Regions from separate parts of the Kocuria turfanensis genome, predicted to be linked through region 2. Evidence: riboswitches for the same ligand, from Rfam matches in the RefSeq annotation. Region 2 holds a riboswitch; each other region holds the start of a gene.
What was found. Region 2 has a riboswitch for S-adenosylmethionine ahead of AYX06_RS07935 (ABC transporter ATP-binding protein). Riboswitches for the same ligand answer to the same signal wherever they lie in the genome.
Positions count from the first base shown of each region.

Region 1: linked by a shared signal. The riboswitch ahead of AYX06_RS13380 (O-acetylhomoserine aminocarboxypropyltransferase/cysteine synthase family protein) and the one ahead of AYX06_RS07935 (ABC transporter ATP-binding protein) in region 2 are both predicted to bind S-adenosylmethionine.
Region 3: linked by a shared signal. The riboswitch ahead of AYX06_RS09720 (acyl-CoA dehydrogenase family protein) and the one ahead of AYX06_RS07935 (ABC transporter ATP-binding protein) in region 2 are both predicted to bind S-adenosylmethionine.

Region 1 is NZ_CP014480.1:2,906,463-2,909,726, forward strand. It holds gene AYX06_RS13370 (thiamine pyrophosphate-dependent enzyme) at 1-739, opposite strand, end outside; gene AYX06_RS13375 (Lrp/AsnC family transcriptional regulator) at 981-1,433, shown strand; SAM riboswitch class IV at 1,609-1,741, shown strand; gene AYX06_RS13380 (O-acetylhomoserine aminocarboxypropyltransferase/cysteine synthase family protein) at 1,757-3,085, shown strand; gene AYX06_RS13385 (cystathionine gamma-synthase) at 3,094-3,264, shown strand, end outside.
Region 2 is NZ_CP014480.1:1,718,161-1,721,424, reverse strand. It holds gene AYX06_RS07940 (aliphatic sulfonate ABC transporter substrate-binding protein) at 1-871, opposite strand, end outside; gene AYX06_RS07935 (ABC transporter ATP-binding protein) at 958-1,797, opposite strand; SAM riboswitch class I at 1,803-1,906, opposite strand; gene AYX06_RS20730 (maleylpyruvate isomerase N-terminal domain-containing protein) at 2,011-2,691, shown strand; gene AYX06_RS07925 (CoA-binding protein) at 2,821-3,264, shown strand, end outside.
Region 3 is NZ_CP014480.1:2,097,659-2,100,922, forward strand. It holds gene AYX06_RS09715 (MFS transporter) at 1-468, opposite strand, end outside; gene AYX06_RS09720 (acyl-CoA dehydrogenase family protein) at 472-1,809, opposite strand; SAM riboswitch class I at 1,921-2,015, opposite strand; gene moeB (molybdopterin-synthase adenylyltransferase MoeB) at 2,163-3,264, opposite strand, start outside.

The sequences.
Region 1 (3,264 bases), 1.2 Mb from region 2:
TGCCGTAGCCGACCGCCTTGTGGGCGAGGCTGGGGGCGGCCGACTGCTGGGACAGGGGCACGGAGATCGCGTAGCCGTTGTTCTGCACGAAGAACACGACCGGCAGCTTGAACACGGCGGCGAAGTTCAGGGCCTCGTGGAAGTCGCCCTCGCTCGTGGCGCCGTCGCCGCACATGGCCAGGACCACGGTGTCCTCACCGCGCAGCTTCGCGGCGTGGGCCACGCCCACCGCGTGCAGCAGCTGGGTGGTCAGCGGGGTCGACTGGATGCCGACGTGGTGCTCGTGGGGGTCGTAGCCGCCGTGCCACTCGCCGCGGAAGATCGACATCACGTCCAGGGGCCGCACGCCCTTGGTCATCACGGCCACGGTGTCCCGGTAGGTGGGGAACAGCCAGTCGCCCTCCTTCAGGCACAGGGCCGCGGCCACCTGGCAGGCCTCCTGCCCGTGGCTGGAGGGGTAGACGGCCATCCGGCCCTGGCGCACCAGCGCGGAGTTCTGGTCGTTGACCCGGCGGCCGACCACCAGCTTCTCGTAGGCGCCCAGCAGCACGTCCCCCGCGGGCAGCGGGTACTCGTGGCCGGGCTCGGTGCCCTGCTCCTCGGCCGGCAGCAGGCGGCCGGTGGGGTCCACCATCCGGATCTCGCCGCGGGCCGGGAGCATGTACTGCTCCGGTGTGATGCCGAAGGTCTGGGAGGCCCGGAGGATCGGGTCCTCGGGGGTCTCGACGGTCTGGCTCATGGTGTCCCCTCGGTCGGTCCCCGGTCCGGGCGCGGACGCGGGGAGGCAGGAAGGCCGCTGAAGTTCTGTCCGCCCAGTATGAGAAGAACGGATGGTTCGTATCCAGGTCCGCGGGAAAGTCCAGAATCCTGCGGGCATCGGTGCCGTCTCCGTGGACGAAATGTTTTACTGTGGCGTGGGACACACGCATTCGTCCGACACCGTTTCCCGCCCTTCCGTCCCGCCCCGAAGGAGTCCCGCCGTGCCCTCGACCCCCGTCCCGCTGGACGAGACCGACCGGAAGATCCTCGCCGAGCTCTCCCGGGACGCCCGGCAGTCGGTGACCGCGATCGCCGCGGCCGTGCACGTCTCCCGCGCCCACGCCTACGCCCGCATCAACCGGCTGCGCGACGAGGGGGTGATCCTGCGCTTCAGCACCGTGATCGACCCGGTGCGCGCCGGGCTGCAGGCCTCGGCCTACGTGACGCTGAAGCTCCAGCAGAACACCTGGCGGGAGCTGTGCGGGCAGCTGCAGGCGATCCCGGCCGTGCACCACATCGCCCTGGTCGGCGGGAACTTCGACGTCATGCTGCTGGTGCGCGCCGTGGACACGGTGCACCTGCGGCAGGTGATCTTCGAGCACATCCAGCAGCTGCCCGGCGTGGTGGACACCCAGACGTTCCTGATCTTCGAGGACATCGACACCCGGGCGTGACCGGCCCGGGCGCCGGGTGCCCCGGACGTCCCGGGGAGGGATGTCGCAGGGGCGTCACGAACGGCGTCACGAGCGGCGTCACGAACGGCGTCACGAGCGGCGTCACGATCCGTCACGGACGTCATGTTCGGTCGCGGAACGGCGCCGGCCCGCCCCGCGCATAGTGTGGTCCCAGCTTCACGAGACGCGACTGTCAAGCTCCGACTGGGTCGCGCACCAACCCCATGCTCACCGGGTGGTTCGGATGAGGAAGCGGCCTGCATCCCCGTTGCCGCGCAGCGGGTGACCGGTGCGGGTAAGAGCAAGTGCACAGGAGCCGCGCCATGTCCCTCCCCGTGACCGATCACGACCTCTCGACCCGGCAGATCCACGCCGGCGCCGACCACGACCCCGGGCAGCGCACCCTCACGGTGCCGATCTACCAGAGCGCCGCCTTCGAGTTCCCGGACTACGAGGCCGCCCGGCAGATGTTCGCCCAGACCCGCGCGGGCTTCACCTACACCCGCACCGGCAACCCCACGGTGGCCGTGCTGGAGCAGCGGATCAGCGACCTCGAGGGCGGGGTGGGCGCCGTGGCCACCGGCTCCGGGCAGTCCGCGGTGGCCGTGGCGCTGCTGGCCCTGCTCGGCCAGGGGGAGGACAAGCACCTGGTTGCCTCCGAGAAGCTCTACGGCGGGACCGTGGACCTGCTCACCGACTCGCTGGCCGACCACGGCGTCGAGGTCGACTTCGTGGACCCCACCGTCCCCGGCGCCTGGGCCGCGGCCGTGCGCCCCGACACCCGCGCCTTCCTGCTCGAGTCCATCGGCAACCCGCTGGCCACGCTGCCGGACCTGCCCGGGATCGCCGACGTCGCCCGGGCGGCCCGGGTGCCCGTCGTCGTCGACAACACCCTCGCCTCCCCGGCGCTGTACCGGCCGCTGGAGAAGGGCGCGGACATCGTGGTGCACTCGGCCACCAAGTTCCTCGGCGGCCACGGCAACGCCCTGGCCGGGGCGGTCGTGGACGGCGGGACCTTCGACTGGTCCGCCCAGCCCGCGAGGTGGCCGCAGTTCACCCGCGCCCGCGCCCGCTGGGGCGGGCAGAGCCTGCTCGACAAGTGCGCCGGCGCCAGCCCCTACCTGCACCTGGTCCGGGCCAAGTACGTGCACGACCTCGGCACCACGCTGTCCCCGTTCAACGCCAGCCAGATCCTGCAGGGCACCGAGACCCTGGACCTGCGGGTGGCCCGGCACACGGCCTCGGCGCTGACCGTGGCCGAGTTCCTCGCCGGCCACCCCGCCGTCGCGCGCGTGCACCACCCCGGGCTGCCGGGGGACCCCGGGGCCGGGATCGCGGCCCGGGACTTCCCCCGCGGCACCGGCTCCGTGTTCTCCTTCGACCTCGCCGCCCCGGACGCCGCCGTGGGGCCCTTCATCGACGGGCTGCGGCTGTTCAAGCTGGTCGCCAACATCGGCGACACCCGCAGCCTCGTGGCCCACCCGGCCGCGATGACCCACTGCCGGCTCACGCCCGAGCAGCGCCGGGCCGGCGGGATCGCCGAGACCACCGTCCGGCTCTCGATCGGCCTCGAGGCCCCCCAGGACCTCGTGGCCGACCTCGGCCAGGCCCTCGACACCGTGCTCGAGACCGTTTCGACCCTCCGGAAGTGAGCCCCACCATGAGCCAGACCGTCACCACCCGCCGGCGCGGGTTCACCACCACCGCCGTCCACGCCGGCCAGCAGCCCGACCCGCTGACCGGGGCCGTCATCCCGCCGGTCTACCAGACCTCCACCTTCGCCCAGGACGGGATCAACGTCCTGCGCGCCGGCCACGAGTACAGCCGCGGC
Region 2 (3,264 bases):
GCTGCTCGCCGGGCACGTGGTCGATGTCCAGGTGGGTCCGCTCGAGCACCTGCTCGGCCACGGACAGCTCGATCCCGGCCGCGTCGGCGAGCAGCTGCGCAGTCTCCTCCGGGTGGGCCAGTGCCCAGTCCCGGGCGTAGGCGTAGACGTCCACCACGGTCTGCGCCGCCTCGGGCTGCTCCTCGAGGAAGTTCTCGTGCGCGTTGAGGAAGCCGTAGGTGTTGAAGTCCACGTTGCGGTAGAACAGCTCGGCGCCGTTCTGCTCCGCCGCGGCCATGATCGGGTCCAGCCCGGACCAGGCGTCCACCTGGCCGTTCTCCAGCGCCGAGCGGCCGTCGGCGTGCTGCAGGTTCTGGATCGTGACGTCGGCCGGGTCCACCCCGCCCTCCTCGAGGGCCTGGAGCAGGAAGAAGTAGGGGTCGGTGCCCCTGGTGGCGGCCACGGTGCGGCCCTCGAGGTCGGCCACCGACGCCACCCCGGTGCCCGGGGTGGTGACGAGCGCGGACCACTCCGGCTGCGAGTACAGGTCGATCACCTTGATCGGGGTGCCGTTGCTGCGGGCCAGCAGCGCCGCGGAGCCGGCGGTGGAGCCGACGTCGACGGCCTCGGCGCGCAGCGCCTCGTTGGCCTTGTTCGAGCCCGCGGACTGCACCCACTCGACCTCGGTGCCCTCCTCGGCGAAGGCGGCCTCGAGCCAGCCCTTCTCCTTGATCACCACGGAGAGCGGGTTGTAGGTCGCCCAGTCGACCGTGACCTTCTCGGCGGCCTGGGCCTCGCCGGAGCCTTCCCCGGCCATGCAGCCGGTCAGGGACAGGGCCAGGACGGCGGCGAGGGCGGGGACCGTGCGGGCGGGGCGCGGGGACAGCGGCATGGTGGGGCCTTTCGTGGTGGGGTGGGCGTGCCGGGCGGAGCCGGCGCGGCGCAGGGCCGCGCCGCGCTCCGGGGAGCGGGGCGGGATCAGCGGGTCGCGGGGTGGTGGGCGTCGACGCCCAGGTGGCCGAGCAGCTGGACCCGCAGCTCGGCGAGGACCTCGGAGGCCCGGTCCCGGGGGCGGTCGCCGGGCACGAGGAGCACTGTGCTGATCGACGCGGGGGCGGTGGGGCCGGTGCGGCCCAGGACCACGATCCGGTCGGCCAGCTGCAGCGCCTCGTCGACGTCGTGGGTCACCAGCAGGACGGTGGTCGGCTGCGCGGCGTGGACGGTGAGCAGGAGGTCCTGCATCCGCAGCCGGGTCAGGGCGTCGAGCGCGCCGAAGGGCTCGTCGAGCAGCAGCACGCCGGGGTTGCGGGCCAGCGCCCGGGCCAGCGCCGCGCGCTGGGCCATGCCGCCCGAGATCGCCCGGGGGCGGTGGTGGGCGTGGGCGGTCAGCCCGACCAGGCGCAGCAGGTCGTCGATCACGGCGTCGGCCTCGGCCCGGCCCACCCCGGAAGGCAGCCCCAGGCGGACGTTCTCGCGCACGGAGCGCCACGGCAGCAGCCGCGGCTCCTGGAAGGCCACGGCGCAGCGCGGGTCGATGCCGGAGACCGGGGTGCCGTCGATGAGCACCCGGCCCGCCGAGGCGGTGTCCAGGCCGGCGGCGGCCCGCAGCAGCGTGGACTTGCCGCAGCCCGAGGGCCCCAGGATGGCCAGGACCTCGCCCGGCCGGGCGGTGATGTCGACGTCGTGCAGGACGTGGTGGCTGTGCCCGCCGGACGGGAAGGCCTTGCCGACGTGCTCGAACGCCACCGAGTAGGCGCGCTTCGTGGTGGCCGGTGCGGTGGCGGTGGACGGTGCAGAGCCCAGCAGAGACGTGCCCATGATCAACTCCATCGGTCCTGGCATTAGCACCTCGCACGGGGATCGGACGGATCCGTGCCGGTTGCTGCGACGTCGACGAGCCAGGTCTCTCAGCCGCTCCGGATGGTTACCGCCCCATTGAACGTGCTCCGCGGGCCGCCTGGCAAATCGCTCCGCGGGCCGTCATGGTCGAAAACGGTGGCACGCCGCGCCCTCGTGCCGCACCATGGACCCATGACGAGCCGGAACACCTCCACCCGGGCGGACCTGGTCCGGGACGCCTGCACGGCGTTCGCGGCGGTCCTCGACGGGCTCGGTGACGACGACTCCTGGGCACCCACCGGCTGTCGCGGCTGGTCGGTGCGGGACCTCGCCCACCACTGCGCCGCGGACGCGGTGCGCGGGCTGGTCGCCCTGCACACGCCCACCACGGCCCGCCCGGACCGGGACGCCGCCACCTACTGGGCGGACCGGGGCGCGGATCCCGCGGCCGCCGCCGAGGACCGGCGCCGCACCCGGGCGGCGGCCAGCCTGTACCCGGACTGGGAGGAGCTGCGGGGGCACTACCGGGAGTCCGCGCGGGCGCTCGTGCACGCGGCGGAGCGCTGCCGGCCCGGCGGGACGGTCCGCACCCAGGGCCACGTGCTCCGGGTGGACGATCTCCTGAGCACCCTGGCGGTGGAGGCCACGGTGCACCACCTGGACCTCATCGAGCACCTGGAGGGCTGCCCGGGGCCGGCGGTGGACGGGCTCGCCGAGGTCCGCCGGGTCCTCACCGACCTGTGGGAGCGGGAGCCGCCCGAGCACTGGAGCGACGAGCACTTCGCCCGGGTGGGCACCGGCCGCGCGGCCCTGCCCGCCCAGGACCGGGTGCAACTGGGCCCGGAAGCCGACCTCCTCCCCCTCTTCTCCTGACCCCTCCGCCCGTCCTCCGCCGAGGTCGCACGTTCCGGCGACCCGCGATCGGTGGCCGGGACGTGCAACCTCGGGACACGGTGGGGCGCGCTCGGGACGTGAGCGGCGGGTTCGTGCCAGGGTGGGCACATGAGCCGCAACGATCCCGCCGCGATCGACCGCCTGATGACACAGCCCGGACGGTGGGCCGTGGTGGGGCTGACCGGGAACACGGCCCGGCCCGCGCACTCGGTCGCGAAGCGCATCCGGGACGACCTCGGCATGACGATCGTGCCGGTCAGCCCGAAGGGCGAGGTGGTGCACGGGGAGCCTGGCTACCGCACGCTCGCCGAGGTCCCGGGGCGGATCGACGTGGTGGACTGCTTCGTCAACTCCCGCCGCGTCGGAGCGGTCGTGGACCAGGCCATCGCCGCCGGCGCGGGCGCCGTGTGGCTGCAGCTGGGCGTCGTGGACCACGAGGCCGCGGCCCGCGCCGCCGCTGCCGGGCTCGACGTGGTGATGGACACGTGCCCGCTGATCGAGCTCGGGGCGCGGCTGCGGCAGGGCTGGACGCTGGACCCGCGGCGCACCCCG
Region 3 (3,264 bases), 380 kb from region 2:
GGAGTGCTCCACGCTCAGCAGCGCGGAGCCGCCCCACTCGGCGCCGGCGGACAGCCCCTGCAGGATGCGCAGGACGACGAGCCCGACGACGGCCCACCAGCCGATCACCTCGTAGGTCGGCAGCAGGCCGATCAGGGTGGAGGCCACGCCCATGAGCAGCAGGGAGGCCACCAGCAGGGCCTTGCGGCCGATCCGGTCGCCCAGGTGCCCGGCGACGATCCCGCCCAGGGGCCGGGCGATCACCCCGACCGCGAGGGTGGCGAAGGAGGCGACGATGCCGCCGAGCTCGGTGGCCATGGGGAAGAACTGGACGTTGAAGACCAGTGCGGCGGCGGTGCCGTAGAGGTAGAAGTCGTACCACTCGATGGTGGTGCCGGCGAAGGCCGAGGCCAGGACGCGCTTCTTGCCGTGGACGACGCTGGTGCGTCCCGCGGCGGCCGCGGCCGTGGTCGGGGTCGGGGTGGTCATGCGTCAGGCTCCTGGGGCTCGGACGGGGGTGGTCGTGGCGTCGGCCCGGGCGTCGGCCCGGGCGTCGCCGATGGCGTTCAGGCCCTCCGGGAGGGTGCCGTTGATGAGGTAGTCGCCGAGGGCGCGGGCGCGGAAGGCGATCGGGTTGTGGGTGGCCACGGTCTGGGCGTTGCGCCAGTGCCGGTCCAGGCCCTTGGCGGTGGACGTGGCGGAGGCGCCCACGGTGAGGAACAGGTCCTGGGCGGCGCCGAGGGCCAGCTCCGGCACGGTGACCTGGGCGTGCTCCACGGCGATCTCGGACTCGGGCAGCGCCGCCGGGAGGGTGCCGGTGAACTCCGGGCGGTCGGCGCCGGTGGCGACGGCGGCGGCGATCCCGGCGTCCAGGGCGCGGGCGGCGTGCAGCACGGCGGCCTCGGCGGTGAAGGCCTTGGCGGAGATCCGGCCAGTGGCCTCCTGGATCAGCGGGTCCTCCCGGAACGGCAGGCCGAGCCCGGTGTTGAAGGTCCGCCGGCGGGCGGCGATGGTCTCCACGGCGTCCCGCCGGGCGGCGCGGGCGATGCCGGCCAGCACGGCCAGCAGCACGAGCTGGAAGAAGGCGGCCTCGTGGACGGCCTCCGCGCTGCCGGCGGTGCGGTCCAGCACGGCGTCGTCCGGGACGCGCACGCGGTCGAAGACCGCGGTGCCGGTGCCGGTGAGCTTCTGGCCGAAGCCGTCCCAGTCGTCCTCGAGCGTGACCCCCTGGGCGTCCGTGGCGACGACGGCGAAGCGGCGCCCGTCCCGGCCGTCGAGGGCGGCCGAGACGCGGGTGTAGTCGCAGAAGATGGAGCCGGTGGCGTAGAACTTCCGGCCGGTGATCTCCCACCCCTCGGCGGTGCGGCGCAGCACGGTGTTCAGGGTGCCCAGCGCGTTGCCGCCCTTCTCCGTGGAGGCGTTGCCGACGGTGGCCCCGGCCAGCACCCGCGGGTACCAGACGTCCTGGAGCTCCCGGGGCAGGAAGCGCAGGGACTCCACGAAGCCGGCGTGGGAGCGGTAGAGGTGGGCGATGTTGGAGTCGGCCTCGGCCAGGTCGACCAGCAGCCGGGTGAAGTCCTCGACGCTGACCTCGGGACCGCCGTGGGCCGCCGGGACGCGCAGGGCGCCGAAGCCGGCCCGGTCCAGCAGGGCGACCTCCTCGTGGGGCAGCGCGCGCCGCAGGTCCCGGTCCAGGGCGCCGGCGGCGATTCCCGCGAACAGCGGCCCGAAGTGCTCCTTCAGCCCGGCGTAGTCCCCCGGCAGACCGGCGGCGGGGTGCGTGCCGGCGCCGGGACGGGTGGGAGTCCTCTCGGCCGTGGTGCGGCTCATGCGGTGGTCCTCTCGGTCGCACCGAGGAGTGCCGGCCGTCCAGTCGCGCCAGGGGCGGGCCCGACGACGACAGCGCGGGGCCGACGTCACGGAGCAGCTGCAGATCCGGGATCTCCATCGGTTCTGGCCTTAGCACCCTGACCCCTGTGAAGGACGGGTTGCTGCGGCGTCGTCGAGCCAGATCTCTCGGCCGCTCTGAATGGGACGCATGACATCGCACCAGAGAGCCGGGGTGCGGAGCCACCTGATGACCGTCACATGTCATCGGCTGTCACGAGGACGTCACAGACGGTCATGTCCTCCCGGGTGGTGTAAGGATCCCACCACAACACAGGGGGGAGCCGCGGATCGGCTCAGTATCGCGGCCGGTCCGGCTCCACCTGCTCCGCCCAGGCCAGCACCCCGCCCTCGAGGTGGCGGACCCGTTCCTCCCGCCCGGCGTAGAACGGGCGCAGAGCGGCCAGGGCGGTCGCCGAGCGGGCGCCGGCCTTGCAGTGCAGCACGAGGTCCGCGCCGCGCGCCTCCGGCGGCAGGGCGTCCGGTCCCCGGTCCAGCAGCTCCTGCAGCGGCACCGGCACGGCGCCGGGGATCGCCAGGAGCTGCCGCTCCCAGTCCTCCCGCACGTCGACCAGCACGAAGGCCGCCTCCCCGCGCGCTCGCCGCTCCAGCAGCCGGGCCAGCTCGGCCGCCCCGACCGTCTCGGCGGGCTCGGCCCCGCCGCCGGGCAGCGGGCGGACGGCCTCGGGCTCGGCGACGGCGGTGACCGGGGCGGCGTCCGGGTCCGGGTCCAGGCGCATCTCGCGCCAGGTCATCGCCAGGGCGTCGTGCAGCAGCACCCGCCCGAGCAGGGGCTCCCCGGTGCCGGTGATCAGCTTGACGGCCTCGGTGACCATCACCGCGCCCACGGTGGCGGGGAGCATGCCGAAGACCCCGCCCTCGGCGCAGCTGGGGACCTCCCCGTCCGGCGGCGCCTCGGGATAGAGGTCCCGGTAGGTGGGCCCGTGGCCGGCCCAGAAGACGCTGACCTGCCCCTCGAAGCGCAGGATGGAGCCCCACACGCAGGGGATCCCGGTGAGAGCGGCGGCGTCGCCGACCACGTAGCGGGTCGCGAAGTTGTCCGCGCCGTCGAGGACGAGGTCGTACTCGCCGAGGATCTGCACGGCGTTGTCCGCGGTGAGCCGGCAGGGGTGGGTGCGCACCCGCACGAGCGGGTTGAGGGCGGCCACGGCCTCCGCGGCGGAGTCCGCCTTGGGCCGGCCGACGTCGGCGGTGCGGTGCACCACCTGGCGCTGCAGGTTGGAGACCGCCACGACGTCGTCGTCGACGATCCCCAGCGTTCCCACGCCCGCCGCGGCGAGGTACTGCAGGGCCGGGGCGCCCAGTCCGCCGGCGCCGACCACGAGCACCCGGGCGTTGCCGAGCCGGCGCTGGCCGAGCGGGCCGATCCCGGGCAGG